2 regions of the Fictibacillus sp. 7GRE50 genome follow, and region 1 is predicted to be linked to the other one. Evidence: a T-box and tRNA genes for the amino acid it is inferred to sense, from the RefSeq annotation. Region 1 holds a T-box; the other holds one or more tRNA genes.
What was found. The T-box of region 1 lies ahead of argS (arginine--tRNA ligase). A T-box ahead of a tRNA ligase gene usually reads a tRNA of that ligase, here a tRNA-Arg.

Region 1 (16,434 bases):
GTTGTCCCTAATGAAAAAGCAATACCCATTCCAGAAGGTGTTTCCTTTGAAGCAGCAGCCTCTCTTTTGTTACAAGGGTTGACTGCACACTATCTGACTAGAGACAGTTTTTCGATTAAACAAGGTCATGTTGCATTGGTTCATGCTTCCGCTGGCGGTGTTGGACAGCTATTGATTCAGATCATCAAGTTGCTTGGCGGAAAGGTTATTGGTCTAACATCTTCAGAAGAAAAACGTCAGGTCGCTTTTGAAGCAGGAGCGGATTCAGTATTCTTATATAATGATAATTGGACAGAAAGCGTGTTGAGTGAAACATCTGGCAAAGGTGTAGACGTTGTTTACGAGTCAGTTGGTTCTACGATAATGGACAGTTTCGAAGTTACAAGGATTGGCGGAACCGTAGTATTCTTTGGTATGGCTGACGGCGACCCTGTGTCCATTGATCCCCGCATGCTCATGGATACTTCTAAGACGTTGACCGGAGGCGACTTGTGGAACGTTCTAACCTCTCACGAAGAACGTGTAAAACGATCAAGCGAGCTGTTTGAATGGATTAAGGATGGAGATGTAAAAATTAATGAAACATCTTTCTCTTTACGTGACGGAGCAAAAGCTCATGAATATTTGGAGAGTAGAAAGAGTACAGGGAAGATTTTGTTGATACCTTAAGTTATATAATTGAGGGCGGCTGTTGGTTACAGCTGCCTTTTTTGTGTTTTAGTTGCAAAATGCAAATAAATTAATATTTAATTATTCGTACTTTGCAAGTAAAGTTAGTTGCATTTTGCAATTAATATAAAATTTGCAAACAGTAGGTTCATATATCTACTCTTTATTAGACTAATATAATATTATATTGCGTTGATCTATTCAGGAATTGGTAGATGGTAAGTTGCTGAATTAGTAGGTCCGCTCGGGGTAAGATTCATGGATTTTAGAAGATTTTTCATACATGTAGAAGAATCGATGTGTAAAAAACGTCTTAACGTTTTGTTCTTAACTGGCTCATCAAAGATCATTGCGTAATCTTGGATCGCTTTTATATGAGCATCTTTGGACTTTACATTGCACTTAGTACAAACCCAAGTACTTCTCTCTCGTCGCATAGGAACATGATTGCAGTCTGGACAAAAGACTCCAGTAAAAAGATCTGTTTTCTTGATGTTATATGTTTTTAATACGTCTGGATTATGCTTCTCGTGTTGCTTTAATAGCTTTGAAGTAAGTTTTGAGAGGTCTTTCTTTAAGAGGATTTCTTGATGATGAATCGTTGAAAATTCTTGAATTTTGTTGGCTAGACCCTTAGCTCGAATAATATGAGCTGCTTTTTTACCATAATGCGGTGATAGTGTAATAAAAGATTTAGGATTTGTTAGAACAACGAGGGAATAAAGTGGGATTTTAGGCAACTGATTTCTTGTGAACCAGCTATCCAGATATGATTTTTGTTGTTGGACCTGGTTAACTGGATCAGGAAAAGTTTCATCTATGCCATTTTTCGTTCTTTTCATCTGATCGAAGTGATGATCAAAATATAGATCGCCTGAGAGATTTTTAACTTCGAGCAAAACGCAAAACGAAGAATGAAGAACCAGACAGTCAATCTGAAAGTAGTACTTCTTTTCTTTATCTCTTGGAAGTCGCAAGTCATGAAAAATGAGGTATGAATTCTCATCTAAATCGTGCAAAAAATAATCTAATGCCACTTCACCTCTATAACCTGCTGAATATCTAGCAAATTCAATTTGTAGTTCACCGTGTTTCAGATGATTGTGTACTAATCTTTGTAAGATGGCGTCTAATTTTAATAGTTTCAGGGGCTTGGTACGTGGTTTTTTTATCAAGGTATCACCTCTAGCTATTTTAGTACATATGTCATTCGATAAAAATTGATAAAAAACCTTTATTTTCAGCAATGGTTTGATGAATAATTTTTTGCTCGGAATTTAGGTTGTGCACAATTAAGTCTAAATTGAAAAAATTAAGTCAAAAAAGACTTTCATTAAGTCGTTTAGCCTACCAATTAAGCTGACACCAACCACAATTAAGCCGAAAATTAAAAATAAAGGCCATTCGACAAATCCAGCCAACCTTCCTTCCAAAACACTCGCTAACCTCCCACACCGCACTAACGACCTATCCTCTATTCAAACCCACCAAAAAAACACCCCCTGCAAGCAGGGGGTGTTCCATATCATCATTACGTTACTAAACATTAACCTTCTAAAAGAAGTGATTCTGGATCTTCCAGAAGTGATTTAATCGTTGTTAAGAAGCTTACCGCTTCTTTTCCATCTACAATACGGTGATCATAAGAAAGTGCGATGTACATCATTGGACGGTTTTCCATACGCTCTTTATCGATCGCTACTGGTCTCCATTGGATTGTATGCATTCCAAGGATACCAACTTGAGGTGCGTTCAAGATTGGTGTTGAAAGCATCGATCCGAAGATTCCGCCGTTCGTGATTGTAAATGATCCACCTTGAAGGTCTTCTAATGATAGCTTTTTAGAACGTGCCTTCTCAGCTAAGTTTCCGATTTCTTTTTCGATACCAGCGAAGCTTAGACGATCAGCGTTGCGAACAACTGGTACAACTAGTCCTTCTTCTGCTCCAACTGCGATTCCGATATCGTAGAACTTCTTAAGAACCATTTCATCGCCTTGAATCTCAGCATTGATGGCAGGGAACTTTTTCAGTGCTCCGACAACAGCTTTCGTGAAGAATGACATGTATCCTAGTTTAACTCCGTTTTGCTCATAGAACTTGTCCTTACGGCGAGCACGAACTTCGTTGATCGCCGTCATATCAACTTCATTAAACGTTGTAAGCATCGCTGCTGTTTGTTGAGCTTCAACTAAACGCTTAGCGATCGTTTGACGTCTGCGGGACATCTTCACGCGCTCTACAGGTTTCTCAGGATTTACCGCTTCAACAGAAGCAGCTGGTTTAGAAGCTGCTGCTGCTGGCTTAGATGCCGGAGCAGCTTTTTCTGTGCTTCCACCTTCAGCGTGACGTTTTACATCTTCCGTGCGAACGCGTCCTAGAGGATCGCGAGCATTCACTTCAGAAAGATCGATGCCTTTCTCACGAGCAAGCTTGCGAGCTGCAGGAGATGCGATCGGGCGATCAGAAGCTTTCAGTTCTTCTTCAGCCGCGTCTTTTTCAACGACGGGCTCTTGTTTTTGTTGAGTTGGAGCTGCTTTTTCGTCCGTCTTTTCTTCTGCTGCAGGTTCTGCAGACTCAGAAGCTCCGCCTTCAACGATAGAAGCGATGATATCCCCAACGGCTACAGTGTCGCCTGGTTCAACTTTGATATTTTTTAAAACGCCATCTCGCTCAGCACTGATTTCAATGTTTACTTTATCAGTTTCAAGCTCTACTAGATCTTCACCTTTAACAACTGTGTCGCCTTCTTTTTTAAGCCATTGTGCTACTGTACCTTCTGAAATTGATTCGGCTAACTCCGGAACTTTAACGTCAAACATGTTCACGGCCTCCCTCTCGCGATTGAATGTCTAGTGCTAATGATGTTTGGATGATTTGTTCTTGTTCTTTTTTATAGATGTCTGGTTCCCCACCAGCCGTACTCGAACGTTCTTGACGTCCAATATAAGAAACGTGAGCTTTTGGTGCTACAGCACGAAGTTTTGGTTCGATGTATAACCACGATCCCATGTTTTTCGGCTCTTCTTGCACCCAGATCAAGTCTTCAACGTTTGGATACTCTTTTAATAGAGCATTCATCTCTTCTTCTGGGAACGGATAGATCTGTTCAACACGAACGATATGCATCTCCGTTCTTGCTACTTGATCTTGTTCAAGAGCTTTTTCAAGATCGATCGCAATCTTACCAGAGCAAAGTAAGATTTTCTTCACTTTGTCTTTTTCTTTGCCTAGACCAGGTTGTTGTAACAATGGCATAAAGTGGTCACTTTCAAAAGCTTCCGCCATGGATGCTACTTTCGTGTCACGCAGCAAGCTCTTAGGTGTCATAACGACTAACGGACGAACTTCATCCATTGATAGAAGCTTTGCTTGACGTCGTAGCAAATGGAAGTACTGTGAAGCAGTACTTACGTTAGCAACCGTCCAGTTATTTTCTGCACCTAACTGTAAGAATCTTTCTAGACGTGCACTTGAATGCTCAGGTCCTTGACCTTCATATCCGTGAGGAAGAAGCATCACCATACCTGATTTTTGTCCCCACTTCGCACGTCCTGCTGATAAGAACTGATCGAACAGAACTTGAGCAACGTTCGCGAAATCTCCGTATTGTGCTTCCCAAATAACAAGCGTTTCAGGTGCAAATACATTATAACCGTACTCAAAACCAACAACTGATGATTCTGACAATGGACTGTTATGAATCGCAAACGAAACATCGATGTCATCCATGGCATGCAATGGAGAAAACTTCTTTCCGCTCTCACTATCGTTTAATACAAGGTGTCTTTGCGCGAATGTACCACGCTCAGAGTCTTGCCCCGTAATACGAATCGGCGTTCCATCTTTAAGGATAGAAGCGAACGCTAATGATTCAGCCATACCCCAATCGATCTTTTCCCCTTGGAATGACTTGCGTCTGCGTTCAAGGATTCTCTTGATTTTCGGATATACATTAAAGTCTTCTGGGAACTTCAGCATGTTTTCTGTAAGTTCTTGAAGATCACTAACTGAAATTGTGGTATCGATATCAGGAAGTGCTTTCGATAACGGATCAGGAAGTCTTGTGTCTTCCAATTTGAATTTTTCTTTGCGACCTTGAACTTTTTCATATTCAGTCTGATGCTTTGTTAATACATCATTTTCAATAGACTTTACTTCTTCATCAGATAGTACACCTTCGTTAACAAGCTGTTTTGCATAAACGTCACGAACGGTCGGATGACTGTTTACATGTTTATACAATCGAGGCTGTGTTGCAGATGGATCGTCCATTTCATTGTGACCGAATCGACGATATCCGATCAGATCGATCAGAACATCTTTTTGGAACTTTTTACGATATTCATAAGCAAGATGTACAGCTGCAATACATGCTTCTGGATCATCTGCATTAACGTGAATGATCGGGATCTCAAAACCTTTAGCAAGGTCACTCGCATATTTCGTCGAACGAGAATCACCGCTATCTGTTGTAAAACCTACTAAATTGTTTGCGATGATATGAAGTGTTCCACCCGTTTGATACCCTCTAAGGCGACTTAAGTTCAATGTTTCAGCAACGATTCCTTCGCCAGGAAATGCAGCATCACCATGAATAAGAATCGCAAATGCTTTAGAAGTATCTTGCACCGGATAACCTTTCTTGTCACGCGTTTCCTGAGCTGCTCTTGTATATCCTTCAACAACTGGATCAACATACTCTAAGTGACTTGGGTTATTAGCAAGTGAGATTTTAATTTTATGAGATTGATCTGTTTCAACTAATCGGCTTGCACCTAGATGGTACTTTACATCTCCCGTCCATCCGAAGTTAATTCCTCTAGAACCTTCAGAAGGAATTAGCTCCTTGTTTGGAGAATGATGAAATTCTGAGAAAATTAATTCATAAGGTTTGCCAAGAACGTGAGCAAGTACGTTCAGACGCCCACGGTGTGCCATTCCGATCAGAGCATGTTCTGCTCCGTCACGGCATCCTTCTTTAGCTGCTTCATCAAGCATCGGTACCAGCATATCAACGCCTTCGATAGAGAAACGTTTTTGCCCAACGAATGTTTTATGAAGGAATTTCTCAAATCCTTCAACTTCACTCAGGCGTGTTAAAAGGTTTTTCTTATCTTCAGCCGAAAATTTAGGATAATGTTGGCTAGTTTCAACCATGGTGTTTAACCATTGGCGCTCTTCAGTCTCATGTACATGACTGAATTCATAAGCGATTGTTTTCGTATACACTTCCTGAAGCATTTGGATGGCTTGATAGCCGTCTTTAACACTAGATGGCGCTTCTTTCCAAATAAAGGAAGGTGGTATCGCTTTCAAATCTTCTTTAGTTAAGTTAAATTCTTTCGGGTCAATATGGTGGTTGTCTTTCGGAAATTCCCCTACTGGGTATAAGTTAGCTGCTAAGTGACCGTAAGTGCGAATGTTTTCTGCTAATTTTAATGCAGCTGCTAATTTCTCGAAATCCAATCCATCAAAACTCTGTGCAGTACGTTGATTTGATACAGAGCCCTCAATAGGAGGCCCCCAAGCATCAAATTTCTCTTTGAATGAACTGTCAACAGATTCCGGATCCACACTATATTGATCATATAGTTCAAGGATGTAGGCCATATTTGGTCCACTTAGTCCCTGCCAAGGATTTTCTGATTTGGAACGTTGATGACTCATCTTTTGTTCCCTCCTGCTTCCCTTTGTAAGTATTGTGCTGTTGCTGTTAACAGGTGATTCATCATTTCTCGCCATTGAATTTTTCCCTATTTAAAGCGCTCTCAAACAATGAATGAAAAGAACCTTATCATTGATAAGGTTTCAACTGTAACAATGGTCATTGCCATTATACTATATTTTCGCAGAAAGTGAATTTTGTTTTTTACGATTTATGAGATAATTTGCCCATTTTGTTTTGCTGACCGTAAAAATAAGGAGCGCGATCCATATCAAGGTAAATGAAATGACATGAATCTGACTAAATGTTTCATGATACAAAAATACACCTAATACGAGCATGATAGTGGGAGCAATGTATTGTAGAAAACCGATCATCGTCATAGAGATCCGCTTTACACCTTGCGCAAAGCAAAGTAATGGGACTGCAGTCACAAGTCCAGCTCCCCATAAAAGTAGTGTCGTAGAAGTGCCTCCAGAAATAAATGACGCCTCCCCGTTCCATTGAAGATAGATCAAATAAATGAAAGCTAATGGATAGACAAACATCGTCTCAAATGTTAAGCCCGTTAACGAGTCAAAACTCCCAAGTTTTTTTACAAGTCCATACAGGCCGAACGAAAGAGCTAGAGAAACAGCTACCCAAGGGAACTCTCCATGTTGCCACGTTAATAGAAAAACACCACATGCGGCTAATACAAAGGATACGAGCTGCCAGCTGTTTAATTTTTCTTTCAATACAAGCATGCCCAGAATTACACTAACAAGTGGATTAATATAATAGCCTAAGCTAGCTTCAACAACATGGTCTGTATTGACGGCCCAAATATACATGACCCAATTCCCGCTTATTAATAGTGAAGCGGTAAATACAGATAGAAATTGTTTCTTATTACCAAAGAGCACTTTTACATCTCTTGTAAGAGCGTTTTTCTTATTTAATAAGAACATTACAGCGATCATTAAAAGAAAAGACCATAAGATGCGGTGTGCTAAAATCTCAACGGATCCTGCTGATTGAAGTGGTTTCCAATACAGTGGAAGGAATCCCCATATTAAATAAGAAAAAGCGGCATACCATATACCCTTCGTATGTTCATTTAATTTCATTGTCCGTTCCTCGATCCCATAATTTATATGAAGTTATAAGATTATATAACGGATTCTAGATGATTTGCTACTAAATAAACTTCGCAGCAAAATAACGGGTAACTTTACATTTTATTCGGTGTTTGAACGCCTAATAATCGTAATCCTTCTTTCAGGACGATCTGAACTGCTGCACATAACGCAAGTCGTTCCGGCGTTTCTTTAGTGTTTAATATTTTCACATTTGCATAGTAGTGATTAAATTTATGAGATAACTTTAAGACATATTTTGAAATAACAGATGGTTCTTTTCTGCGAAATGCCTGTTCAACAACTTCAGGGAATTCATTTAATACAGATATGATCTCCCAGCTTTCTGATTCGATAGACAACTCTTTCGGAACACTTCCGTTAAAATTTCCTTTATTTAATATTGTCTGTATTCGAGCAGCTGTATACTGCACATACGGCCCCGTGTCGCCCTCAAATTTAAGCATCGTATCAAGCGAGAATTCCACATCGTTTCCTTTTTCATTTTTTAAATCATGAAAAATAACCGCGCCTACCCCTACTTGTCGTGCGACATTCTGTAAATCTTGGAGTTCAGGATTTTTACTTCTAATATTTTGTTCTGCTAACTTTACTGCTTCTAAGATAACAGTTTCTAATAGTACAGTTCTTCCTTTTCGTGTACTCATCTTTTTACCATTCTGTAAAATAAGCCCGAAAGGAACATGATGCATGTGATCAGCCCAATCGTGTCCAAGCTTTTTCAATACGCGTTTCACTTGTTCAAAATGTAGAGATTGTTCGTGACCGACAACATAGAATGCCTCGTCAAAGTCATAGGTCTTCTTTCTATAGATGGCAGCAGTAATGTCACGTGTAGCATACAGAGTGGCGCCGTCCGTTTTTTTGATCAAACACGGTGGTAGATCTTCACCTACTCTTACAACCTGGGCACCATCAGAGAGTTCTAACAAATTCTCTTCTTGCAGGGCTTTTACGGAAGCTTCCATCTTATCGTTAAAGAACGCTTCACCGTTATAAGAATCGAAATGGACATCCAATAATTTATAGATGTTCTGAAATGCGTCTAAGGAAGCTTCTTTAAACCAGATCCATAATTCTTTTGCTTTGGGATCATTATCTTCTAATTTTTTAAACCACATTCTCCCTTCATCATTTAACGAAGGATCTTTTTCAGCTTCTTCATGAAAGCGAACGTAAAGTTTAGTCAGCTCTCCGATCGGATTATCTTTTACCTTATTTTCCAACCCCCACTTTAAGTACGCACAGATTAATTTACCAAATTGTGTACCCCAATCACCTATATAATTAATTTTAACTGTCGTGTACCCACATTTTTCACTGATCGCGGCTATTGAGGAACCAATTACTGTTGAACGCAAGTGTCCCATTGAGAAAGGCTTTGCAATATTAGGAGAAGAAAGATCGATAACGATTGTCTTTTCCTTACCAAAACGATGATTAGCATAGTTGTTTTTCTCCTTTAATATTTGAGTTAACAGCGATGCAGCAGCTACTTTTTTATTTAAAAAAGCATTCACGTAGCCTCCAACAACTTCTATTTTCTCAAACGCATCTTGACTCGTTCCACCAGCTAACGTTGTTGCGATTTCATTCGGAGACTTCTTATAGATCTTAGCTAATTGAAAACAAGGAAATGCTAGATCACCTTGTTGAATTTGTTTAGGTTTTTCAATAGCGGAATCAATTTCTTCGAAAGATAGTTCACTACCAATTCTTTCTTTTAAATAAGCTGCAAATACTTTTTTACCGTTCATTCTTTAACCTCCCTAAAATAAAAAAATCCGCCTCTTCTAAATTAATAGAAGAGACGGATATTAACCGCGGTACCACTCTCATTGCCTAAAGGCCACTTGACTTGTTAACGGGAAGTCCCGGTTTGCTCTACTTCGTTTTCAAGCAAACATTTCCAAAGTGCGCTTCGTCTGAAGGTTGTGCAAGGCTTACACCAATCCCTTGCTCGCTATATAACATCCTTACAGACTACTCTCTTTTTCATAAATGTTCTGACATATAGTTTTTCATATTATATGAAGGTAAAAGCAAAAAGTCAACTTATTCCTTTTTATCAAAATCCAAGTAATCTCTCATTCGTTTAATGTATCGTTTTAACCGAAATAACGTTTCCGTTCGTAAATACTTTGAGTTGAAGGCAGCTGTAACTGCTGGGACCGATACAAACACTCCATGCTCAGTTACTCTAACCGGTATTACACCTGTATAGATTGTTTCTCCACTGCTTCTATATAAAAGCTCTGTTGAAACCAGTACAATTTTTTCATTGCTTTGCTCTCCTGGCAGAACAGATTGAACTTCAAAAAGAAATTGAACACTCATAGTTTCTCCTTCACGTATATTAGTTATGTTTTATGATATAATTCATTGTCTCGAATTGACAGTTTAACTACTAAAGGAAGTATGCAGATGATACAGACATATTCGTTAAGAAGTAAATATAAAAGTTTCTTAATACTGGTGATTCCCGTATTGATCACTCAGTTAAGCTTATATGCCATGAATTTCTTAGATACGGTTATGAGCGGCCGTTCAGGTGCTGATCAACTAGCAGGTGTAGCTATCGGATCGAGTTTATGGGTTCCGATCTTCACTGGACTAAACGGTATCTTAATGGCATTAACACCTATTGTTTCACAGCTTGAAGGAGCTAAGAATACAAAAAATGTGCCCCGGTCCGTCATGCAAGCTGTTTACTTGTCGGTCGTAATTTCAGTCATCGTTGTTGTATTAGGATCAGTTGTGTTAGATTCCATTTTAGGTGCGATGTCTCTCGAAAAAGAAGTAGAAAATGTGGCAAGAGGCTATTTAATCGCATTATCGTTCGGCATCATGCCGCTGTTTTTATACGGTGCACTTCGATCTTTCATCGACGCTTTAGGTCAGACTAGAATTACGATGTTTATCACACTGATTGGATTACCCGTAAATGCTATCTTTAACTACTTATTCATATTCGGTAAAGGTGGTTTTCCCGAATTAGGTGGTGTAGGTGCTGGTGTGGCAACAGCAATAACGTATTGGGTAACTGCCATTATAACCGTTATGATCGTTGTTAACATGAACCCGTTCAGAAGATATAAACTGTTTCGAACGTTCTATAAACCTTCTTTAACTGCTTGGAAAGAACAGTTGAAGATCGGCGTTCCGATTGGTCTTGCCATCTTCTTTGAAGTAAGTATATTTGCTGCTGTTACACTTTTAATGAGTGATTTCAACACGATAACAATCGCTGCTCACCAAGCTGCACTAAACTTTGCTTCATTCTTATATATGCTGCCTTTGAGTATCTCTTTTGCACTCACGATTGCAGTTGGTTATGAAGTAGGCGCGAAACGCTTTAAGGATGCCGCGCAGTATAGCTATATAGGAATCGTTACGGCTGTTGGCTTTGCCCTAATTCTCTCTGGTCTCTTAATGGTGTTTGATGAACAAGTAGCGAGAATCTATTCAAAAGAACCAGAAGTCATTCAACTTACGACTTCGTTCTTATGGTATGCGGTGTTCTTTCAACTAGCTGACGCTATAGGCGCTCCGATTCAAGGTGCACTAAGAGGCTATAAAGATGTAAATGTCACCTTTATGCTTTCATTTATCTCATACTGGGTGCTCGGTCTACCGGTGGGATACTACCTAGCTAATTTTACGTCGCTTGGTGCATATGGGTATTGGATCGGATTGATATCTGGTCTTTCAGCTGGCGCAATCATTTTATTTGCTCGATTAAAATATATACAATCACATTCTTATTCCTCTTCTGAACAAAAATAAACCAGCCCAAGGCTGGTTTATTTTTGTTCGAACAGAGTGAGGTATTCTCCATATCCTTTTTCTTTTAGTTCGTTCTTAGGAATAAAACGAAGTGCTGCAGAATTGATACAATATCTTAATCCACCTTGATCTCGTGGACCATCTGTGAATACATGTCCTAAGTGAGAATCTGCATCCTTACTTCTCACTTCCGTCCTGATCATACCGTGAGATAAATCTTCCTTTTCTTCGACAGTAGATGAACGAACAGGTTTTGTAAAACTAGGCCAGCCACAGCTGCTATCAAATTTGTCTAAAGAACTGAAAAGAGGCTCCCCAGAAACGATATCCACGTAGATCCCTTCTTCTGTATGGTTCCAAAATTCATTTTGAAAAGGAGGTTCTGTTGCATCTTTTTGTGTAACGTTATATTGCATAGGATTAAGGGTTTTTAGTATTTCTTCTTTTTGCCCACTATCTACCCAGTGTGATTTGATAAAGGCATCTCGCCCTGAGCCTTGGCGATAGCGTTTGTAATGAAAAGGATTCTTTTTATGATAATCCTGGTGATATTCTTCAGCAGAATAAAACGTATCAGCAGGTAAAATTAAAGTTGCGATCGGCTTGTCGAATCGACCGCTCTCTTCTAATTCCTTTTTTGATTTTTCAGCGACCGTTTTTTGTTCTTCATCATGATAAAAAATGGCAGTACGGTACGAATCTCCACGATCGTAAAATTGTCCGCCAGCATCAGTAGGATCAATTTGTTTCCAAAAAACTGAGACGATTTTTTCATACGAAATGATGGATGGATCAAATGTGATTTGAACGGCTTCAAAATGGCCGGTTGTTTCACTGCAGACTTCCTTATAAGTTGGATTTTCTTTGTGACCACCTGTATAGCCTGATTCTACAGAAATGATGCCTGGCCACTCTTCAAATGGTGTGACCATACACCAAAAGCATCCTCCAGCAAAAGTAGCTTTTGCATAGTTACTCATGAGATCAATCTCCTTTTTTCATCTGTTTGTTTCATCATATAAGAATGCCCATAAAAAGCATAGAAAAAGGCTCTTACCCTTTTTTTACAATTGGACCTGATGTTACTGGTGGCATGATCGGTGCAGGAGTTGAACGTCTATTTTGTTTTCGCGTATTTTGCAAGAAGTAATACAGCCCCGCTAACACGATAGCACCACCACTCCATTGGGAAAGAGTTAGTGATTCATCAAGTAATAGGTAAGCTAACAAAGTTGCCCCAACTGGTTCACCTAAGATTGCCATTGATATCGTAGCAGCTGTTACATATTTTAATAGCCAATTGAACAATACATGTCCAAATACAGTTGGTATGATGGCAAGCAGTACAAAGATCCCCCATTCTTTCTCTGGATACCCAGTCATCGGTATAGACAAAGTCAAATTATAGATTCCAAAAACAATGACAGCAACAAAAAATACAGAAAAACTATAAAGTGTAGCAGGAAATGTTCTTAGAAGCTTTTGACCGATCAGCATATGAGCTGCAACTACAATCGTTCCTAAAATAGATAAAACATCTCCTTGAATATGTTTTATTGAGATGCCAATATCTCCCCAACCAATCATAATAGCCCCAACGATCGCAACAACCATCCCAATGATTGCTGCCTTTGAAGTTCTTTCGCGAAACGCTATGTATGCTCCTATCATTACAAAAACAGGCTGTAAAGAAAGCAGTATCGTAGAGCTTGCAACGGTAGTTAATTTCAATGATCCCATCCAAAACAAAAAATGAAGAGCTAGAAAGGTTCCTGATAAAAATAACAAAAAGCCTTCTTGCCAAGTCATTTTTTTCAAAAAACGAACTTGTTTCCAAACGAATGGAAACATCAAGATCAATGTAAATAATAATCGATACATTCCTTGAACAGAAACAGGTGCATCTGACCATTTAACAAAAATAGAAGAAAACGATATTGCGATGATCCCAATTATTAATGGAATAAATACAGGTATCTTTAGTGAATTATTATTCAAGTGGTCACCTTTCACTTTCTAGGCATATTTATGATATTATCTATAACTAATACTTTTATTTTTAAAAAAATATGTTACAGGAGGATATATATGAAAAAAAGATATATCATCTCCTTGTTTGCTTTGCTATTAGTCATAAGTGCAGCCGGGTGGTATTATTATCCGCAATATAAGATAAACCAGATCAAGAAAGAATCTGTGATCGATCAAAGTGATTCATCAGATTCGAAACAAATCACTTATCTTCAATATCTAAAGAATTCTCCAAAATCCACTTTGAATCACCTCGTGCTAGGCGATTCAGTAGCTGAAGGAAGAGGCTCTGAGCAAGGTGGTTTTGCTAACAAAGTGAATGACAACCTGCAGGACTTAACAGAAAAAACCTTTATTCTCGAAAATCAAGGTGTTTCTGGTTTTACGAGTAAAGGCTTACTGAATCAACTGGACATTCCAGCTGTTCAGCAATCTGTAGAGAAAGCAGACATCATTTCAATAAATATTGGCGGTAATGACCTCGTACAAATTGCAAAGAAACAAGGTCCACTAAAAGCTATACAAAGTTACGATGATGTTAAATCTGATTATAAGCAAAACTTAAATGATATTTTCGAAAACATCAGAAAACATAACCCTAACGCAATAATAGTGTTGAATGAACTGTATAACGTTGTTAATGCTGAACAAAAATATTACCCAGCGACGGAAAAACTATTGAATGATTGGAATTTAATCGCATACGAAACAGCACTTTCTCACAAGCCAGCTTTGGTAGTTCCCGTTAGCGATGCTCTTCAAACAGACGATATGGATAAATGGTTGTACGATTCCATCCATCCAAATGAAGAAGGATACGATCGGATCGCTGCCAAAACCGTTACAACATTTCAAAATCAATCTTATAAAGAGGCAAGATAAGGTTCAGAAGAGCTGCACAATGCAGGCAGTTCTTCTACTACCCCATTCCAATGTATAATCTGTGGTAGAAAATAAAATGTAGTTGCTTCAGATAATTTTTGCAACACACCTTCCGGATCGTGCAAAACAACGATTTTCTTATTCCCTAAAGCTATACCCAGTTCAGTATGACACCCTTTCCCACCAGGTAAGACCACGATTGTTATATCAGCTTCCATGACTGCTTCATATTCTTTTATTCCTATTTCAGCCAGATCTTCTTTCGTCTCTGCTCTATCGTTAACAGTCCAATCATATGTAAGCTGCCAATGAAGTTTATTTTGCAGATCTTTACCTAACTTTTTTACACGTTCTATATTTTGAAATCCCGAAGCCACATAAAATTTCATTCACGCTCCTCCTTTGTTTCTTATGTAAAAATCATATTACAATCCAGTGGAAATGGATACAACGACTTGCATCTATTTGTGAACATGTTAACATAGTACTTTATAAATAAGTAAAATCATTGAAAGAGGGGTTGCATGTTAAAATACAGAAATATTACTTTTATTGGTGCAGGTTCAATGGCAGAAGCAATGATATCAGGATTGATCAACAAAGCCAAAATTTCTCCTGATCGAATCATAGCCGCGAACCACACGAATGAAAACAGAAGATTAGAACTAACGAACAGATATAACATTACGACAACTTCAGTTCAAGAACTCTCATTAACGAATACAGACGTGATTATTCTTGCGGTAAAACCAAAACAAGCGGAAGAAGTTCTTCAACAACTTCGACCCGCACTTCAAGATCACCATGTCATTTTATCCGTTCTTGCCGGAATTTCAACAACGTATATAGAGGAGATCCTAAACAGATCTTTACCTATCATTCGTGTTATGCCTAATACATCGAGTATGATTGGTGAATCCATTACAGGTATTAGTGCCGGTAAGTATGTAAAAAATGAAGATTTGGATTTAGCTCAAGAATTGTCGAAAGCTATTGGCAAAGTGAAAATTATATCTGAGAAACAGATGGATGTTTTCACTGGAATAGCCGGTAGTGGACCTGCGTATTTTTATTACTTGCTTGAACATATGGAAGATGTCGCTGTAGAAAACGGACTTGATCGTGAATTAGCCCGTGATATTGCAGCTCAGACACTTTATGGTGCAAGTAAGATGGTTATGGAGTCCGATGACTCTCCAGCTGAACTAAGAAAGAAAGTGACCTCACCAAACGGCACGACTGCGGCAGGACTTGATGCACTTGCAGAAAATGGCGGTGGTGTTGCCATTGAAAAAGCCGTGGAACATGCTGCAAAACGTTCCAGATCACTTAGAAAAGAATTTGAAAAAATTCCTGTTATGTAAATAAAATTCCGGAGAGGAGCTGTCATTATTGTGGCAGCTCCTCTTTTTTTGGTTATTGACTGGTTTTTATTTTTTAAAAATAGAATGCGCTTACGGTACGTGAAATTTTATTGGGTTTGAGTGCGGAACATTTTATCACTCAATTTCAGGAAAACCTAAATCAAACAGTGAAACGGCTATGACTTGATAGCCTTTTTTGTTTGGATGAATCGTATCAAAACAGACGAGCTCACTCTCTCTTCCCATAAAGACACTGTATAGATCTGCTACTTTCACATATGGCATCTTCTCATAGCTCTTGATCAAATCGTTAAACATGTTGACCCATTGCATGGCTTTACTCCATTTAAAGTACGGGTTATACAACGTGCATATTCTGATGATAAACGGCTCTGTTGAGTTTCTTTTTAATTTATAGATCTTCTTAAAAATTTTGTTTAGATTTTTTTTGCAATTTTCTAAAGCATGATAGATCAATTCTTCTTCTTTCGTAAACATATATTTAAAAGCCGCTTGAATAAGATCGTTACCACCAGCTGTGATTAATATGATTTTAGAATCCTTAATCGACCGTTTGATCTCTTTATCGCTTAAGGAATTTAATATTTCTTCGGAAGTTGTACCCGTTACTGCGAAGTTTTTTACTAAGATGTGCTTATCAAAAGTAGTTTGTGTGAAGTTTACAAATCTTCCCACATATCCTTTGCCGAACACCGGTGCTCCTACTCCAACAGTTAAGGAATCACCGATCGCCGTTAACAGCCATTCACATGAAGTATGTTCATCAGACATAAATCCCTTATCCTCCTTTTCAAAGCACACATTTCTATTATTAAAATATGATGTGTTTTAAATTTGGACAGGGCGTTTTCATCACTTCCACGAAAGGGTTATGT
Region 2 (16,047 bases), on a different contig from region 1:
ATACCCGGCGTGATCTTGTCACAGTTAGGTATGTAGAACACACCGTCGAACCAATGGGCGTTGATAACCGTTTCTGCTGCGTCTGCGATGACCTCTCTGCTTGGGAGTGAATACCTCATACCGATATGCCCCATCGCAATTCCATCGTCTACGCCGATCGTATTAAATTCGAACGGAATTCCACCAGCTTCTCTAATGGCTTCTTTTACCCATTCACCTACTTTGTTTAGATGCATATGCCCCGGAATAATATCAACATAGGAATTACAAACACCGATAAAAGGTTTATCCATATCCTCTGGTGCAACTCCCGCTGCGTGGAGAAGACTTCTGTGCGGGGCTCTATCGATTCCTTGCTTGATCATATTACTGCGCATATCTGTAACACTCCTATACTTCTTTTATCCAGCTTGAACAGCTTGGTTCGGATACACCTTAACTCCTTCTTCAACTACTTTTTCTCTAAAGGATTTTAAAAGTTTGTTCGTATGTTCACCTGGTGCTCCGTTTCCGATTACTCTTCCATCAACTTTTACTACCGCAATAACTTCAGCTGCAGTTCCAGTTAGAAATACTTCATCTGCCACATAAACATCATGTCTCGTGAATGGCTCTTCAACCATGTTGTATCCTTGTGCTCGTGCGATCTCAACAATCGCGTTTCGAGTGATTCCTTCTAAAGCTCCTAAGTATCCTGGCGGCGTCTTGATCGTATTTCCTTTGATAATGAACACATTATCAGCAGAACCTTCCGCCACGTACCCTTGATCGTTCAGCATCAATGCTTCACTAACTCCAGCAAGACTAGCCTCGATCTTAACTAAGATATTGTTTAGGTAGTTTAGCGATTTAACTTTAGGACTTAACACATCCGGACGGTTCCTTCTGCTTGCCACCGTTATGATTTCTAAACCTGTTTCATAAAGTTTTTTAGGAAATAGTGCAAGCTGTTCTGCAATGACAATGACTCCCGGTTGGCCGCATGTAAAAGGGTCCAACCCTAAGTTTCCTTTTCCTCGTGAGATAACTAGTCGAATATAAGCATCACGATATTTGTTTTTCTGGAGCGTTTGAACGATGATGTCTGTTAGTTCTTCTTTAGTGTGTGGAATTGTCAGCATAATGGATTGAGCTGATTCGTATAAACGCTGAAGATGTTCGTCTAGCCGATATACATTTCCGTTATAGACTCGAATACCTTCAAACACCCCATCTCCATATAAAAATCCATGATCGTAAACTGAGACTTTGGCGTCTTCCTTTAATACGTGCTCACCATTAACATAAACCCATTGCTCCTGCATCGTGATCCTCCTTTACGTGTCAATTTGAATTATTTGAATTTTTTAAAAATAATTTAATAATTGTTGACAATATTACGCCCATCTTATTAAAGAATCAACCACGAATTTTCGATATTTCACCGAATTCTGACTTTTCAGTTATTTTGCACACGCTTTCATTCCCATGCCCATAAGGTTTTGAAGCTTTAACGCGTTGCATTGTAAACATTTTTAAAGCGCTTTCATCAAAAATAAAAAAACACGCTTGATATCCTTTAATAGAGGATATCAAGCGTGTCGAAAAGTTGTTATTATGTAAGTATTATGGCGTCCCAGGAGAGATTCGAACTCCCGACCGTACGCTTAGAAGGCGTATGCTCTATCCGGCTGAGCTACTGGGACATATGTATTGGAGCCCCTTTCGCATAGTAATGGCGCTTTCCGCAATTACCATGCGCTGCGGGCACACAGTGATTTGTTCCACCCGTCGACTGTGGATACAAATATATTTTTATCATGCATTTTAATTGTAAGATCTGTTAACTTCAGATGTAACTTTTCATGGACCATTTGAACGTGAGAAAAACAAATGGAGCGGGTGATGAGAATCGAACTCACGACCAGAGCTTGGAAGGCTCTTGTTTTACCACTAAACTACACCCGCAGACAATTTAGACCTTGTCGCGACGACATAACTAAATATACATGATATCTAAATTATAGTCAACCCATTTTCTCAACTTTTTTATTTTCTAACTGTTTTTTTTTCAAATGTTCTACTTAACTGATCGATACGTATACCATTGAGTGAATAAAAACTTACCGATATCCTATTATCTTCAATCTCCAACAACGCATATGTCTTTTCAAAAGAACCTCTAGGCAGCCTGATACTCCCAGGATTGATAAAGATCATTCCCTCACGTTCAAAGGCTTCAGCTACGTGTGAATGCCCAAAACAAGCAATTGCTGCACCTGTTTCCTCTGCCCTGTATGCGAGTGAAAGATAAGACATTTTTACATCGTATAAATGACCATGTGTTATATATATACAAGTATCTCCCAACAGCTCAATGGCTTCGTTAGGAAAATCATCGCCTAAATAATCCATATTACCTTTAACCGTTACAAATCCAGACATTTCTTTAGATGATGTCGAAAGCTCTGAATCACCGCAATGAATCATAAGGTCTACTTCATTTTGATAGCGGCTCTTTAATGTTTCTAACTCATCTGTTAACCCGTGACTATCACTAACGATTAAGGCTTTTCCCATAAGAGATCCTCCTCATTGATCAGTTTTTTTAGTTTTTCCAAAGCTATTGCTCTATGACTAATTTTATTTTTTTCTTCTTTTGCTAACTCTGCCATCGAACGATTTAATTGAGGAAGAAAGAAAATCGGATCATACCCGAAACCTTCCGTTCCCTTCTTTTCTCTTAAAATCTGACCTTTACACTCCCCTTTTACAACTAGCGTTTCTTTTTGAGGTCTCGCAAAAGCCAGAGCACATACAAACTGAGCGTTTCTATCGTTATCTTCAACATTCTGAAGTTCTTCTAAGACTTTGTTCATGTTCTCTTCATCACTTTTATGTATACCTGCATACCTAGCTGAATAAACGCCAGGTCGTCCTTCTAAAGCATGGATCTCTAATCCTGAGTCATCCGCGATAACAGGAATATTCATCTGTTTAGAGATGGTTTCAGCTTTTAAAATAGCGTTCTCTTCAAAAGTGACTCCAGTTTCTTCAACGTCAGGACTTCCTTCAATATCGTTTAAAGTGAGGATCTCAACCCCAAAACTTCCTAACATCGATTGAAATTCTTTAGCTTTACCTCTATTTTTCGTTGCAACTAAAATTTTCATTAGGTACGCCTCCGTTTTGTAAAAAGTTTTTCTATAGGATTGTGATATTACTGTCATTTGGTGAAGCGTCTTCAACTATAAAATGTACGCCTCCCATTTGGAATGCGAGGGACATAAAGCGGAATCAAATACTTTAAAAGTACAAAGGTTGTCCAAAGCTCTTCTCATTTCGCTTGCAAAAGATTGTTACTTTTGCATGTTCATTCTCATCGTCGACAAAGTTGATTGGAGTGTAAGGTTTGAGACTCCTGCGGGACGAGCGGTCAGGTGAGACCCTTAAAGGCGCAAAGCGGCAAGGGGCTCACCGATCGCCCCGCGGAAAGCGAGACACCTGAAACGGAAATCAACTACTTTCAAAACAACAGAGCAATAAAAAAAGAGACGAATATTCGCCTCTTTACTGTATCACAACCTATTTAATTTTAAAATTCACCTGTATTCACTTTTTTAGGTCTTGAAACCGGGGCTGTAAGTTCTTTACCTTTTTCATTGAATATCTTAGACTTCCCATCAACTTTAATCGCCACTTTCTTCACTTCAGATAGCTCTGTAAGCGAAAGAACAATTGAATTTAACACTTCATCTGCAATCATGCTTTCTTCTTTATTATCCAGCAAAGCTCCATTGAAGTTTAATGTAACAACACCATCTTTGACGACAGGTGTACTTAACAGTTTCACATCTGTTCTAAAGTCTGTTAAAAGGCTGCTTTCTGCAGATGGACCATCAATTAGATGTTCGATCGTTGCTGTTACTTTATCTGTCCCCTCTTTTGCAACTCGACGCGTTACAGGTACATAATACGTTTGATCCTGTGTTTGTGCCAAGAAATAGAGAGTTACGAGTTCACTATTCGTGATATCTGCCACACTGCCATTTTCGAGATTTATCCCGTCAACACGACTCACACCGTCACCAACTGGTGTATTATTAACAGGCATTGAATTTTGGTTCTTTCCTGCGATTTGTATTTTAACTTTTTTTATGTTGTCAAACTGAGTAAGTGTGAATGTAATAGCTTGCAAGATCTTCATTTCATCCGCTGCATTATACTCTGTAAATTCCTTTGAAAAATTTGCCGTAGCTGTCCCCTTTTTGATATTTACCGATAACACTTCTGTATCAGCTGGCAGAACAGCTTGAAAACCGTTAGGGAGCAGATTGCTTACAGGTCCGTCTTTTACAAGATACTGCAATACTTGTTTAGCCGTTTCATCGTTCTTTGGAAGAGCCAGTACCTGTGGGACAACCATCCCGTTGCTGTCGAATAAAAACAGTTGCCGCTTATTCGTTTGCTCTGCACTCGCCGCTTTGTCTTTCTTATCCAGCGACTGACCTTCTTTCACGTAATTCACTTTAGGGGGATCAAGCTCATTTCCTGCTTTCTCTCCCCATAGTCCGCAACCTGATACCAGCAATGAAGCTGATAATATGATAAGCGGTGCTCCTGACTTCATCATTTTGCGCATACTTTCCCTCCTCAAGTGGTTTGTACTATTATGTATACGAGCTATCCTCTCCCATTAGACCACTTGTACAAAAAATAAAAGAGACTGGCTTTAATTAAAAGAAAAGAGCAGAACCCCAAAAAGGATCCTACTCTTTCAATTCAATATTCTAATTATGAGGTTACCTAATTTTCATGCTCTTTGAAAACTATAACTTCATACATTCTACTTTTTCAATCTTACGGTCTAGCCAATGGTTGGCGATCTGCAGGAAATGATCGCTCTCTGCTGTCGCTAAAAATCGGTGCATCGGTTTAGCATCTTCTGTATTTAAAAGCCCACTATGGTCTAAGATGACAGAAACTTCACGCGCAGTTTCTGCACCTGAACAGATCAACGTGATATGTTCACCCATCACTTGCTGAATGATTGGTCTTAACAACGGGTAATGAGTGCATCCCAGAATTAACGTATCGATGGAAAGATCCTTAAGTGGATATAAAGTTTCTGAAACTGCACTTAATGTCTCTTCACCAGATAACTTACCTTGTTCAACAAGCGGAACGAACAACGGACATGCTAAACTTTCTACGATTACATCGTTACGAATCTGTGTTAGCGCCTGTTTATAAGCACCACTATTGACCGTCCCGACTGTCCCTATTACACCGACATGATTATTTTTCGTCGCTTTTAAAGCGGAACGGGCACCAGGATGGATAACTCCTAAGACAGGAATGTCTAACTTTCTCTTCGCTTCTTCTAAAACTGCTGCAGTAGCTGTATTACAGGCGATAACGAGCATCTTAATCTCCTGTTCTAAAAGAAAGTCAATCATTTCCCACGTATAAGCCCTAACTTCTTCAAATGGTCTCGGGCCATACGGACACCTTTTCGTGTCTCCTAAGTAGATAATCTCTTCTTTCGGTAGCTGTTTCATGATCTCTCTTGCTACCGTTAAACCTCCCACTCCTGAATCAATGACTCCAATGGGTCTATTCAAAAAACATCGCCTCATCTCTATATACATAATGGCGTTAGTCACTGTTTTCTATTCTGCTAATATTTTTATGAAATTGCAAGACCATTCGTTAATGGAATGTTTTAAATCCGAGCAACCTGGAGCGGAAATCAACCACTCTCGTGTCCAACCCTACTCACTCAAACATCTATAGAAAAAGACTATGGAAATTTCCCCATAGTCTTTTTTCCACTTTAGAAATTTTCTTCTGCAAACTTCACAACGTCTTCCATTGTTTCCATTTGTAGAATTTCATCCATGTGTGCACTGATCTTTTCTTTAGACAGACCGAGAATCTGACTACGAGCAGGAAGTACAGATGTAGCACTCATTGAGAATTCATCCAGACCAAGCCCAAGAAGAATTGGAATTGCGATCGGATCGCCTGCCATCTCTCCACACATACCAGCCCATTTACCTTCTTTATGTGCTGCATCGATAACCATTTTTACTAATCTTAAGATTGCTGGATTGTACGGCTGATACAAGTAAGAAACTTGTTCGTTCATACGATCTGCAGCCATCGTATATTGAATCAAATCGTTAGTGCCGATGCTGAAGAAATCAACTTCTTTAGCAAAAGTATCTGCCATTACCGCTGTTGATGGAATTTCCACCATGATACCTACTTCAATGGATTCTGAAACTTCAATTCCCTCAGAAACGAGCTTTTCTTTTTCTTCTAATAAGATTCCTTTAGCAGCACGGAATTCTCCAAGTGTTGCAATCATCGGGAACATGATCTTCAAGTTCCCATATTGGCTTGCACGAAGAAGTGCTCTAAGTTGCGTACGGAAAATGTCTTGCTCTTCTAAGCAAAGGCGAATCGCACGGAATCCTAAGAAAGGATTTAACTCTTTCGGAAGATTTAGATAAGGAAGTTCCTTATCTCCACCAATATCGAGTGTACGGATAACTACTGGTTTACCTTCCATCTTTTGAAGCACTTCACTATATGCCTTGAACTGCTCTTCTTCAGTAGGAAGTTGATCACGGCCCATGTAAAGGAACTCTGTACGGTATAAACCAACGCCTTCTGCACCGTTCTCTAGAACACCTTTTACATCAGCTGGTGTTCCAATATTAGCCGCAAGCTCAACTTGAACAGAATCGCTTGAGAATGTTTTTTCATTCACTAGCTTTGCCCATTCCGCTTTTTGCTTTTGATATTGTTTTTGTTTTTCTTCATACGTAGCGATTTCATCTTCAGTAGGATTCACGATTACATGTCCATCCAGACCGTCGATAATTACCATTACGCCGTTCTCAACGTTCTCTGTAATTGTTTTAGTCCCTACTACTGCAGGAATTTCCATTGAACGAGACATGATTGCTGAGTGAGAAGTTCTCCCTCCAATGTCAGTTGCAAAACCTTTAACAAAATTACGGTTTAATTGAGCCGTGTCAGAAGGAGTTAAATCTTCTGCTAAGATGACAACCTCTTCTGTGATACTTGCAGGTGTAGTAAACGTCACATTTAACAAGTGTGCTAAAACTCGTTTTGAAACGTCACGAATATCTGCCGCACGCTCTTTCATGTATTCGTTATCCATGGATTCAAACATATTGATGAACATGGATGAAACATCGTCCATTGCAGCTTCAGCGTTAACTTTTTCATTTTCAATCTTTTGTTTTACAGCATCAACTAGTTCTGGATCGCTCAAAACAAGAAGATGGGCAGCAAAAATCGCTGCCTTATCTTCGCCTAACTCTTTGTTCGCTTTTTCTTTTATAACAGAAAGTTCCTCTTTGGAAACGTTAAGCGCTGCTTCAAAACGATCGATTTCACTCGCTGAATCTGAAATCGATTTTCTTTCGATCGTTAATTCAGGGTTTTGAAGAACAAACGCTTTTGCGATTGCGATGCCGGCTGATGCTGCAATACCTGAAATTTTTTCAGACATTACTCACCAAGCCCTTCCTTTTTCATTACGTTTTCTAATGCAGCGATTGCTTCATCTGCATCTGAACCTTCTGCTTTGATCACGATTGAAGATCCTTGTTGGATCCCTAGGCTCATTACGCCCATGATTGATTTTAAGTTAACGCTCTTTCCGTTGTAGTCAAGTGTAATATCTGAGCTGAACTGACCTGCTTGGTTAACTAAAGTTGTTGCTGGACGTGCGTGAATTCCTGATTCGCTAGTTACTTTGAATGTTTTTTCTGCCATGATAATTACCCCTTTATTTTTTGAATGTAATAATATTTTCTTCCTCTATAGCCACAGTTCCTGTTTTTTCGACGGAAACTGTTTCATCCGATAGATTCGTGAATACAATCGGTGTGATTACGGATGGTGCATTTTCCTTAACAAAGTTCAGGTCAACCTTTAAAATCTTTTGACCGATCTTAACTCTGTCGCCTTCAGAAACAAAGCTCTCGAAACCTTCACCTTTCAGTTTCACTGTATCGATACCAAAGTGGATGAGAATTTCTTTGCCTGAATCTGACTCAATACCGATGGCATGTTTCGTCGGGAAGATATTCATTATCTTACCATTAACAGGTGAAACCACCAAGCCTTCTGCTGGTTCGATCGCAAATCCATCACCCATCATTTTTCCTGAGAAAACTTGGTCAGGAACTTCGGTGATCGGAAGTATTTTCCCTTTAATCGGAGAAACAAAACGATCATCATCTGTAGAAATCGATGAAGTTGGTGTAGCACCAGGATTGTTTGTTTCAACAACTTTTCCTTGTTCAGGCGTTTTCTCTGAATTCTTCGGTTTAGCTACAGTCTTACCACTGATAATATCTTGAATTTCACTCTTAATCGTATCTGAACGAGTTCCAAAGATCGCTTGAATGTTATTACCCATTTCAAGAACGCCGGAAGCTCCGAGTTTTTTCAATCGATCCTTGTCCACTTCCTTAGGATCATTTACAGAAACTCTTAATCGAGTGATACAAGCGTCAAGGTTAGAAATATTGGACTCTCCGCCTAATCCCTCTAAAATATTCGCTGCTAGTGAATCTTTATTGGACGGTCCAACATTCGTTTCAACTTCGTCATCCACGATTTCTCGTCCTGGTGTTTTAAGGTTCCATTTACGGATCGCAAAACGGAAACCAAAGTAATAGATCACTGCAAATACGAGACCTACAGGAATTACTAGCCACCAGTCTGTACGGTTAGGAAGTACTCCGAACAGTAAGTAGTCGATTACACCACCAGAGAAAGTCATACCTATTTTAACATTTAACAAGTGCATAACCATAAAAGAAAGCCCTGCGAAAATAGCATGAATTCCAAATAATACTGGAGCAACAAATAAGAAAGTAAACTCAAGTGGTTCCGTGATTCCTGTTAAGAAAGAAGTCAACGCAGCAGAACCCATGATACCCGCAACTATTTTCTTTTGTTCAGGTCGTGCTTCGTGATACATAGCTAATGCTGCAGCCGGAAGGCCGAACATCATGAACGGGAACTTACCAGTCATAAAAGTACCTGCTGTTAATTCAACGTTATCTTTTAGTTGTGCAAAGAAGATCGCTTGGTCACCACGAACAAGTCCTTCTGCTGCAGATTTATAAGAGCCGAACTCAAACCAGAACGGCGAGTAGAAAATATGATGTAGTCCAAAAGGAATCAATGAACGTTCGATCACACCAAAGATAAATGCTGCGACCGTCAAGTTCGAATTGATCATGCTTTCAGAGAACGTATTAAGTCCATGCTGTACAGGCGGCCAGATGAACGTCATAACAATACCCAGTGCTAAAGCAGAAACTGCAGTAACAATCGGAACGAAACGTTTTCCAGCAAAGAATCCTAAGTATTGAGGAAGTTCGATGTTATAGAACCTCTTATAAAGATAGGAGGCCAAGATACCGACGATGATACCTCCAAACACTCCCGTCTGAAGTGTCGGAATACCCAGTACGTTCGCAAAAGAAGGATCTTTTCCGATCATATCAGGCGTTACCCCTTCAATAACGCTCATGGTTACGTTCATGATCAAGTAACCAATAATTGCTGCTAATCCTGCTACACCTTCACCGCCTGCAAGACCGACGGCAACACCAACGGCAAACAGTAACGATAGATTAGCAAAAACAATGTCTCCCGATTTCTCCATTACGTCTGCAACAAGCTGGAACCATGCTGCATCTAATGCAGGTATTCTTTCAATCAACGCTGGGTTTTTAAACGCATTACCAAAGGCAAGCAAGAGACCTGCAGCTGGCAAGATCGCAACCGGCAGCATAAGCGCTTTACCTACGCGTTGAAGAACACCAAATAATTTTTTCCACATAGGAAGTCCTCCTTTTTATTATGATAACCCTTCCATTTACTTTCGCATCAAACAAAAAAAGACATAAATAAGAAACATGAGTAAATCCCTAATCAGAATTAATATATCCTAATTAAGCATCTGCTACACTTTTGTTTCTTACTTATGCCTGATCGAATCAGTAACACGTAAAAACGAGTTGTTCTATATTCATTTATCATTTGTCTTCATTGTCATAACGCGAAAGCCTTTGCAAATGCATTGTCAAATATACTGCTTCTGCATGGGGCACGGGTTTTTGTAAGGTATTTTGCATAACCTTAATCAACTTCCACGCCAAATTGTAGCATAAAGGATATTCTTCTTTCAACACTTTTGCTAACTTTTCTTGCTCTTCCATGATATCACCCATAGAGACCCGTTCTATCGCATGCCTTAGATGACGAACAAGACGTAAATAATTGATGCTTTTCGTATCGATCGTAAGGTCTAATGAATGTTGGATCATCTGCATCAAAGTGTTGATGAGCTCTGAATGTTTCTTTATATCAGTTACACTTTTATTCGTAATAGCACTGTGAATATGAAGTGCAACAAAACCGATCTCCCCTTCAGGAAGATGAATCCCTAACGATTTATTGATGATTTCGATCGCTTCTTCAGCGACAGTATACTCTTTCGGATACAGTGTTTGAGTTTCTGTTAGAAATGGGTTTTTAATATCCATATTCTGTTCTAATCGTTTGATCGCGAATGTAATATGGTCGGTTAACGCAACATGTATATGTTCGTTTAACTCATTCTCAAAACGAGTTCGTATGTGAACAATTACATCATTGATCAATTCTACAATCTTTTCATCTATCGAATTTAATAACGTTTTATATTGTTCTTGTTCGTTTTCATCTCTCAATACAAATAACTTGTCCACTTGCTTAGGAAGAATCTCTTCACCTGGTTTCTTGCCGAAGCCGATTCCTTTGCCAATAACAATTCTTTCTTCATCGAAGGAATCAATAGCAATAACCACATTATTATTAAGAACTTTTTTCACTTGCAGGCTTTTGTTCATGAATTTTTTCACCTTTTTCATTTAGGTCCATAAACCACTAACATCATAACTTTCATCATAGCGGAAAACTGTTAGAAAAATCAATTACACTTTTTACCTGCTGATAATCAAACTGAAAACGGCTTTCACAATGAAAGCCGCTTTCTGACTAAATCTCGAGTTCTCCAAGCCTCAATAACTCTACAACGGCTTGAGAGCGTCCTTTAACCCCAAGCTTTTGCATGGTATTCGAAATATGGTTACGAACTGTTTTCTCACTAATGAATAATTGTTCCGCAATTTCTTTTGTGGTCTTATCTTGAACTAGTAGTTCGAAAACTTCTCTCTCTCTTTTTGTAAGTAGAGGCTTCGGTCGGTAGTGTTTATCTTTCAATGAATTCACCCCTCCTTGCTAGGGTTTAGGAACCGCCAACGAATATTGGAAGTATTTAGTCAACATATAGTATGTAAAGAATCAGATGGGAGTGACTTGGTTCATTTAAAAAGTATGAAGAATATTACGGATAAACCATAAAAAAAAGCCCATTTTCATACATGGGCTTCTTTAGAAAAATTATTTAGTTGGTTTTTCAACTCTTCATTCCACTTTACGGGACGTCCATTTCTTCTAGAAATCTGTACGATAGCACCTCTCCCTGTAAATACAGGAATCTTCTTCTCATTTATGCCTAAGTAATGGATGTCTATTGAAGATGAACCTACTTCATTTATTTTCACATATACTTTTAATTTTTCATCGTACATGATCTGGGCCAAATAGTCACATTGAAGGTCTGCCACTACCGGAATCTCTTCTGAATCTGGAGCACCCCAGTCAGTCATCAAACCCAGTTCCTTAAACATCGCGATTCGTGATTCTTCCATATAAGTAAAGATATTCGTATTGTTCACGTGGCCAAATCCGTCAATCTCACCAAAACGTACTTGCAATTCGTGATAAAAAGAAAAGCCCTTCTGCCAATCATCCATATTTGATATGTAATCTTGCCTAGCCAAATTCTTTACCGCCTTTCCATACAGATATTTAATGAATCGCTATTCAGTTATTTGTTTTTAAAAAAAGCTTCTCCCTGATGAGAGAAGCTCTGTATGATACTTTAACGATCACTTCCAAAGAAGTTCTTGAAAGCTTGGAAGCTTGTATCACGGTTAAGTGCAGCGATTGATGTTGTCAAAGGAATTCCTTTAGGACAAGACTGCACACAGTTTTGAGAGTTACCGCACTCTGCAAGACCTCCGTCATCCATGATCGCGTTCAAGCGCTCTTCTTTATTCATCTCACCAGTTGGGTGAGCATTAAATAAACGAACTTGAGATAAAGGCGCCGGTCCGATAAAGTCCGAGTTCGTATTTACGTTCGGACATGCTTCTAAACAAACACCGCAAGTCATACATTTTGAAAGTTCATATGCCCACTGACGCTTAGTCTCAGGCATACGAGGTCCTGGTCCAAGGTCGTACGTGCCATCGATTGGAATCCAAGCTTTAACTCGTTTAAGTGCATCAAACATTCTACTTCTATCGATCGCCAAATCACGGACAACCGGAAATGTTTTCATTGGTTCAAGACGGATCGGCTGTTCTAACTGATCAACAAGAGCCGTACAAGATTGTCTAGGCTTTCCGTTGATCACCATGGAACAAGCTCCACAAACTTCTTCTAAACAACCCATCTCCCAAGTAACGGGAGTCGTAGCTTCCCCTTTAGCGTTAACAGGGTTTCTACGAATTTCCATAAGAGCAGATATTACGTTCATGTTTGGACGATGAGGAATCTCAAACTCTTCTAAATATGGGGCAGTTTCTGGGTTATCCTGTCTTGAGATGACGAATTTCACCATTTTTGTGCTCATTCTTACACCCCTGCCTTCTTCTTAGAATAGTCACGTTTACGTGGCTGGATTAGCGAAACATCTACTTCTTCATACTCGAATTCTGGTCCGTTCGTTGTTGGATTGAATTTCGCTTTTGTTGTTTTTAACCATTGCTCATCATTACGTTCAGGGAAGTCCGGTTTATAATGGGCTCCACGACTTTCATCACGGTTAAGAGCACCGAGTGTAATAACACGAGCTAGCTGAAGCATGTGCCATAGCTGACGTGTAAATGATGCACCTTGATTGCTCCACTTGGAAGTATCGTTAATATTGATGTTTTTATAACGCTGCATCAATTCTTGAATCTTTTCATCTGTTTGTTTTAACTTATCGTTGTACCTTACAACCGTTACGTTGTCTGTCATCCATTCTCCAAGCTCTTTATGGATCACATAAGCGTTCTCAGTTCCATCCATAGATAGAATATTGTTGTATACTTCTTGGTCTTTTTTCACTTGGTTATCAAATACAGTAGAAGGTACATCCTCAACTGTTTTTTCTAATCCTCTAATGTATCGAACAGCCGACGGACCAGCTTCCATGCCGCCAAAAATAGCTGAAAGCAGCGAGTTAGCTCCTAATCTATTAGCACCATGATACTGATATTCACACTCACCAGCTGCAAAAAGGCCTGGAATGTTCGTCATCTGATCATAATCAACCCACATGCCACCCATTGAATAGTGAACAGCAGGGAAGATTTTCATAGGAACCTTACGTGGGTCATCTCCCATGAACTTTTCGTAGATCTCAATGATTCCACCAAGTTTGATATCAAGCTCTTTAGGATCTTTGTGTGAAAGATCAAGATATACCATGTTCTCACCATTGATTCCTAGCTTCAGATCAACACACACGTGGAAGATTTCACGTGTAGCGATGTCACGAGGAACAAGGTTACCGTATGCTGGATACTTCTCTTCTAGGAAGTACCAAGGCTTTCCGTCTTTATAAGTCCAAACACGTCCACCTTCACCACGTGCAGATTCACTCATTAAACGAAGCTTGTCATCACCAGGTATGGCCGTCGGGTGAATTTGAATGAACTCACCATTCGCATAATAAACACCTTGCTGATAAAGAGCTGATGCTGCTCCACCTGTGTTAATAACAGAGTTAGTCGACTTACCGAAAATGATTCCAGGTCCGCCAGTCGCCATAATAACTGCATCTGCAGGAAAACTTACGATTTCCATCGTTTTCAAGTTTTGTGCGGTGATTCCTCTACATTGTCCTTCGTCATCAATAATGGCAGATAAGAATTCCCATCCTTCATATTTCGTTACTAGACCTGCAACCTCATGACGACGAACTTGCTCATCAAGTGCATACAATAACTGCTGACCCGTTGTAGCACCAGCAAATGCAGTACGATGATGCTGTGTTCCTCCGAAACGACGGAAGTCAAGTAATCCTTCAGGCGTTCTGTTAAACATTACACCCATACGGTCCATTAAATGAATGATTCCTGGCGCTGCGTCACACATTGCTTTAACTGGAGGTTGGTTTGCTAAGAAGTCTCCACCGTATACAGAGTCATCAAAATGCTCCCACGGTGAATCTCCTTCACCTTTTGTATTTACAGCACCGTTTATACCACCTTGAGCACAAACAGAATGCGAACGTTTTACTGGAACAACTGAAAAGAGGTCAACGTTCACACCAGCTTCAGCTGCTTTGATCGTAGCCATTAAACCGGCGAGACCTCCGCCAACAACAATTATTTTCTGATTACTCAATTTGTCTCACCCCTTTTAAATGAATGCAAAGATTGTTCTTACGCTAACAATAGCAAGTGCAACAAATACACCCATTGTTACGTATGTTGAAATTTTCTGTGAACGAGGCGAAACTGTAAGGCCCCAGCTGACAAAGAACGACCATAATCCGTTAGCAAAATGGAATACTGCTGATAAAACACCAACAAGATAGAAGACAACCATGAATGGAGAGCTTAAGATGTCTGCCATCATATCAAAGTTTACTTCTTGTCCCAACGCAGCCTGTACACGTGTTTCCCATACATGCCAAGCGATAAAGACTAATGTGATAACGCCTGTTACACGCTGAACGAGGAACATCATATTGCGGAAATAGCCATAGCGGGTAACGTTGTTTTTTGCTTGGAACGTAATGTAAAGTCCATACACGGCATGAAACAAAATAGGTAAGTAGATGACAAACGTTTCTAGGAAAATACGAAAAGGTAAACTTTCCATAAAATGCGCCGCTTTGTTAAATGCTTCAGCATCCCTCGTTGCAAAATGGTTTACAACTAGATGCTGTACGAGAAAAATCCCGATCGGAATTACTCCTAATAATGAATGAATCCTTCTGTTAATAAAATCTCTACTGCCAGCCATTCTCTTGCCCCCTTCAAATTTAGCCTCTCTCTGGCTGCTAATCTTTGTTCCTCTCCACATGTAAGCGTTTTAAGTTTCCTCTTCTAGAGGATGAGTGTTAAACAATTAGCTTAATTAACTAGCAACATGTCCATTTTACTCCCATCGTTTGACACCGTCAAGAAAACGCTAACAACTAAATACGTAAATTTTCTTGATACATCAACGCTTTTGGAGGTTTAAGATTTTCGACAAATACCGATAGTTGCTATAGAGTTTAAACCGCTTTCCCGTTATAATAAAAATTAGAAAGAAGGGATGCAGAATGTTTAAACAAAAGACAAAGGATGATAACACCCCTGTAGAACAGCTTTCTGTTTCAGCTTTTGGGTATGAGATCCTTCGAAGCGATTTGTTGCCTGAACTTCTTGGCAAACAAGAACGAAATATTCTCTATTGGGCAGGAAGACACTTGGCTAGAAAATATCCTTTACATACGATGGAAGAAGTTCACGCTTTTTTTGTTGAAGCAGGCTGGGGCACTCTTGAAATGATCGAAGCTTCGAAAACTGAGATGAATTTCTCTTTAAACTCTCAACTGATCATGCAGCGAATGGAAAACTTCAATCATCAAACGTTCAGCCTAGAAGCAGGCTTCCTCGCTGAACAAGTTCAGCTGCAAAAAAAATGCACAACAGAAGCTTTAGAATCTACAAAACGAAACAAAGTTTTTATTACTGTTCAATGGGACAAAAAAGATACGATTGAATAACAAAAGCCGGCGTATTGCCGGCTTTTTTCAATGTTTGGTCCTATGTGTTCTGAACGGGAACACGAGCATCTAGCTCAAACACATCATGCAGCGTTTCTATCGACTTAATCATATCTTCTTGTTTC

Region 2: it has a tRNA-Arg gene. The T-box ahead of argS (arginine--tRNA ligase) is inferred to sense a tRNA for this amino acid. The anticodon was not compared.

The regions. Positions count from the first base shown of each region.
Region 1 covers NZ_JACZDW010000003.1:189,832-206,265, forward strand. The annotation lists gene IHV12_RS12145 (quinone oxidoreductase family protein) at 1-669, shown strand, start outside; gene IHV12_RS12150 (nuclease-related domain-containing protein) at 867-1,844, opposite strand; gene odhB (2-oxoglutarate dehydrogenase complex dihydrolipoyllysine-residue succinyltransferase) at 2,216-3,490, opposite strand; gene IHV12_RS12160 (2-oxoglutarate dehydrogenase E1 component) at 3,483-6,338, opposite strand; gene rarD (EamA family transporter RarD) at 6,510-7,445, opposite strand; gene argS (arginine--tRNA ligase) at 7,550-9,232, opposite strand; T-box leader at 9,279-9,483, opposite strand; gene IHV12_RS12175 (hypothetical protein) at 9,531-9,812, opposite strand; gene IHV12_RS12180 (MATE family efflux transporter) at 9,900-11,261, shown strand; gene msrA (peptide-methionine (S)-S-oxide reductase MsrA) at 11,279-12,241, opposite strand; gene IHV12_RS12190 (DMT family transporter) at 12,315-13,259, opposite strand; gene IHV12_RS12195 (GDSL-type esterase/lipase family protein) at 13,350-14,174, shown strand; gene IHV12_RS12200 (group-specific protein) at 14,156-14,563, opposite strand; gene proC (pyrroline-5-carboxylate reductase) at 14,699-15,538, shown strand; gene IHV12_RS12210 (GDSL-type esterase/lipase family protein) at 15,674-16,330, opposite strand.
Region 2 covers NZ_JACZDW010000001.1:89,048-105,094, forward strand. The annotation lists gene ilvD (dihydroxy-acid dehydratase) at 1-377, opposite strand, end outside; gene ilvE (branched-chain-amino-acid transaminase) at 402-1,304, opposite strand; tRNA gene IHV12_RS00410 (tRNA-Arg) at 1,609-1,685, opposite strand; tRNA gene IHV12_RS00415 (tRNA-Gly) at 1,874-1,947, opposite strand; gene IHV12_RS00420 (metallophosphoesterase family protein) at 2,029-2,559, opposite strand; gene IHV12_RS00425 (XTP/dITP diphosphatase) at 2,544-3,152, opposite strand; gene IHV12_RS00430 (GerMN domain-containing protein) at 3,575-4,612, opposite strand; gene racE (glutamate racemase) at 4,809-5,603, opposite strand; gene ptsP (phosphoenolpyruvate--protein phosphotransferase) at 5,816-7,528, opposite strand; gene IHV12_RS00445 (phosphocarrier protein HPr) at 7,528-7,794, opposite strand; gene ptsG (glucose-specific PTS transporter subunit IIBC) at 7,808-9,880, opposite strand; gene glcT (glucose PTS transporter transcription antiterminator GlcT) at 10,077-10,931, opposite strand; gene IHV12_RS00460 (helix-turn-helix domain-containing protein) at 11,080-11,304, opposite strand; gene IHV12_RS00465 (acyl-CoA thioesterase) at 11,460-11,927, opposite strand; gene sdhB (succinate dehydrogenase iron-sulfur subunit) at 12,029-12,784, opposite strand; gene sdhA (succinate dehydrogenase flavoprotein subunit) at 12,787-14,547, opposite strand; gene IHV12_RS00480 (succinate dehydrogenase cytochrome b558 subunit) at 14,563-15,171, opposite strand; gene IHV12_RS00485 (YslB family protein) at 15,476-15,922, shown strand; gene IHV12_RS00490 (aspartate kinase) at 15,963-16,047, opposite strand, start outside.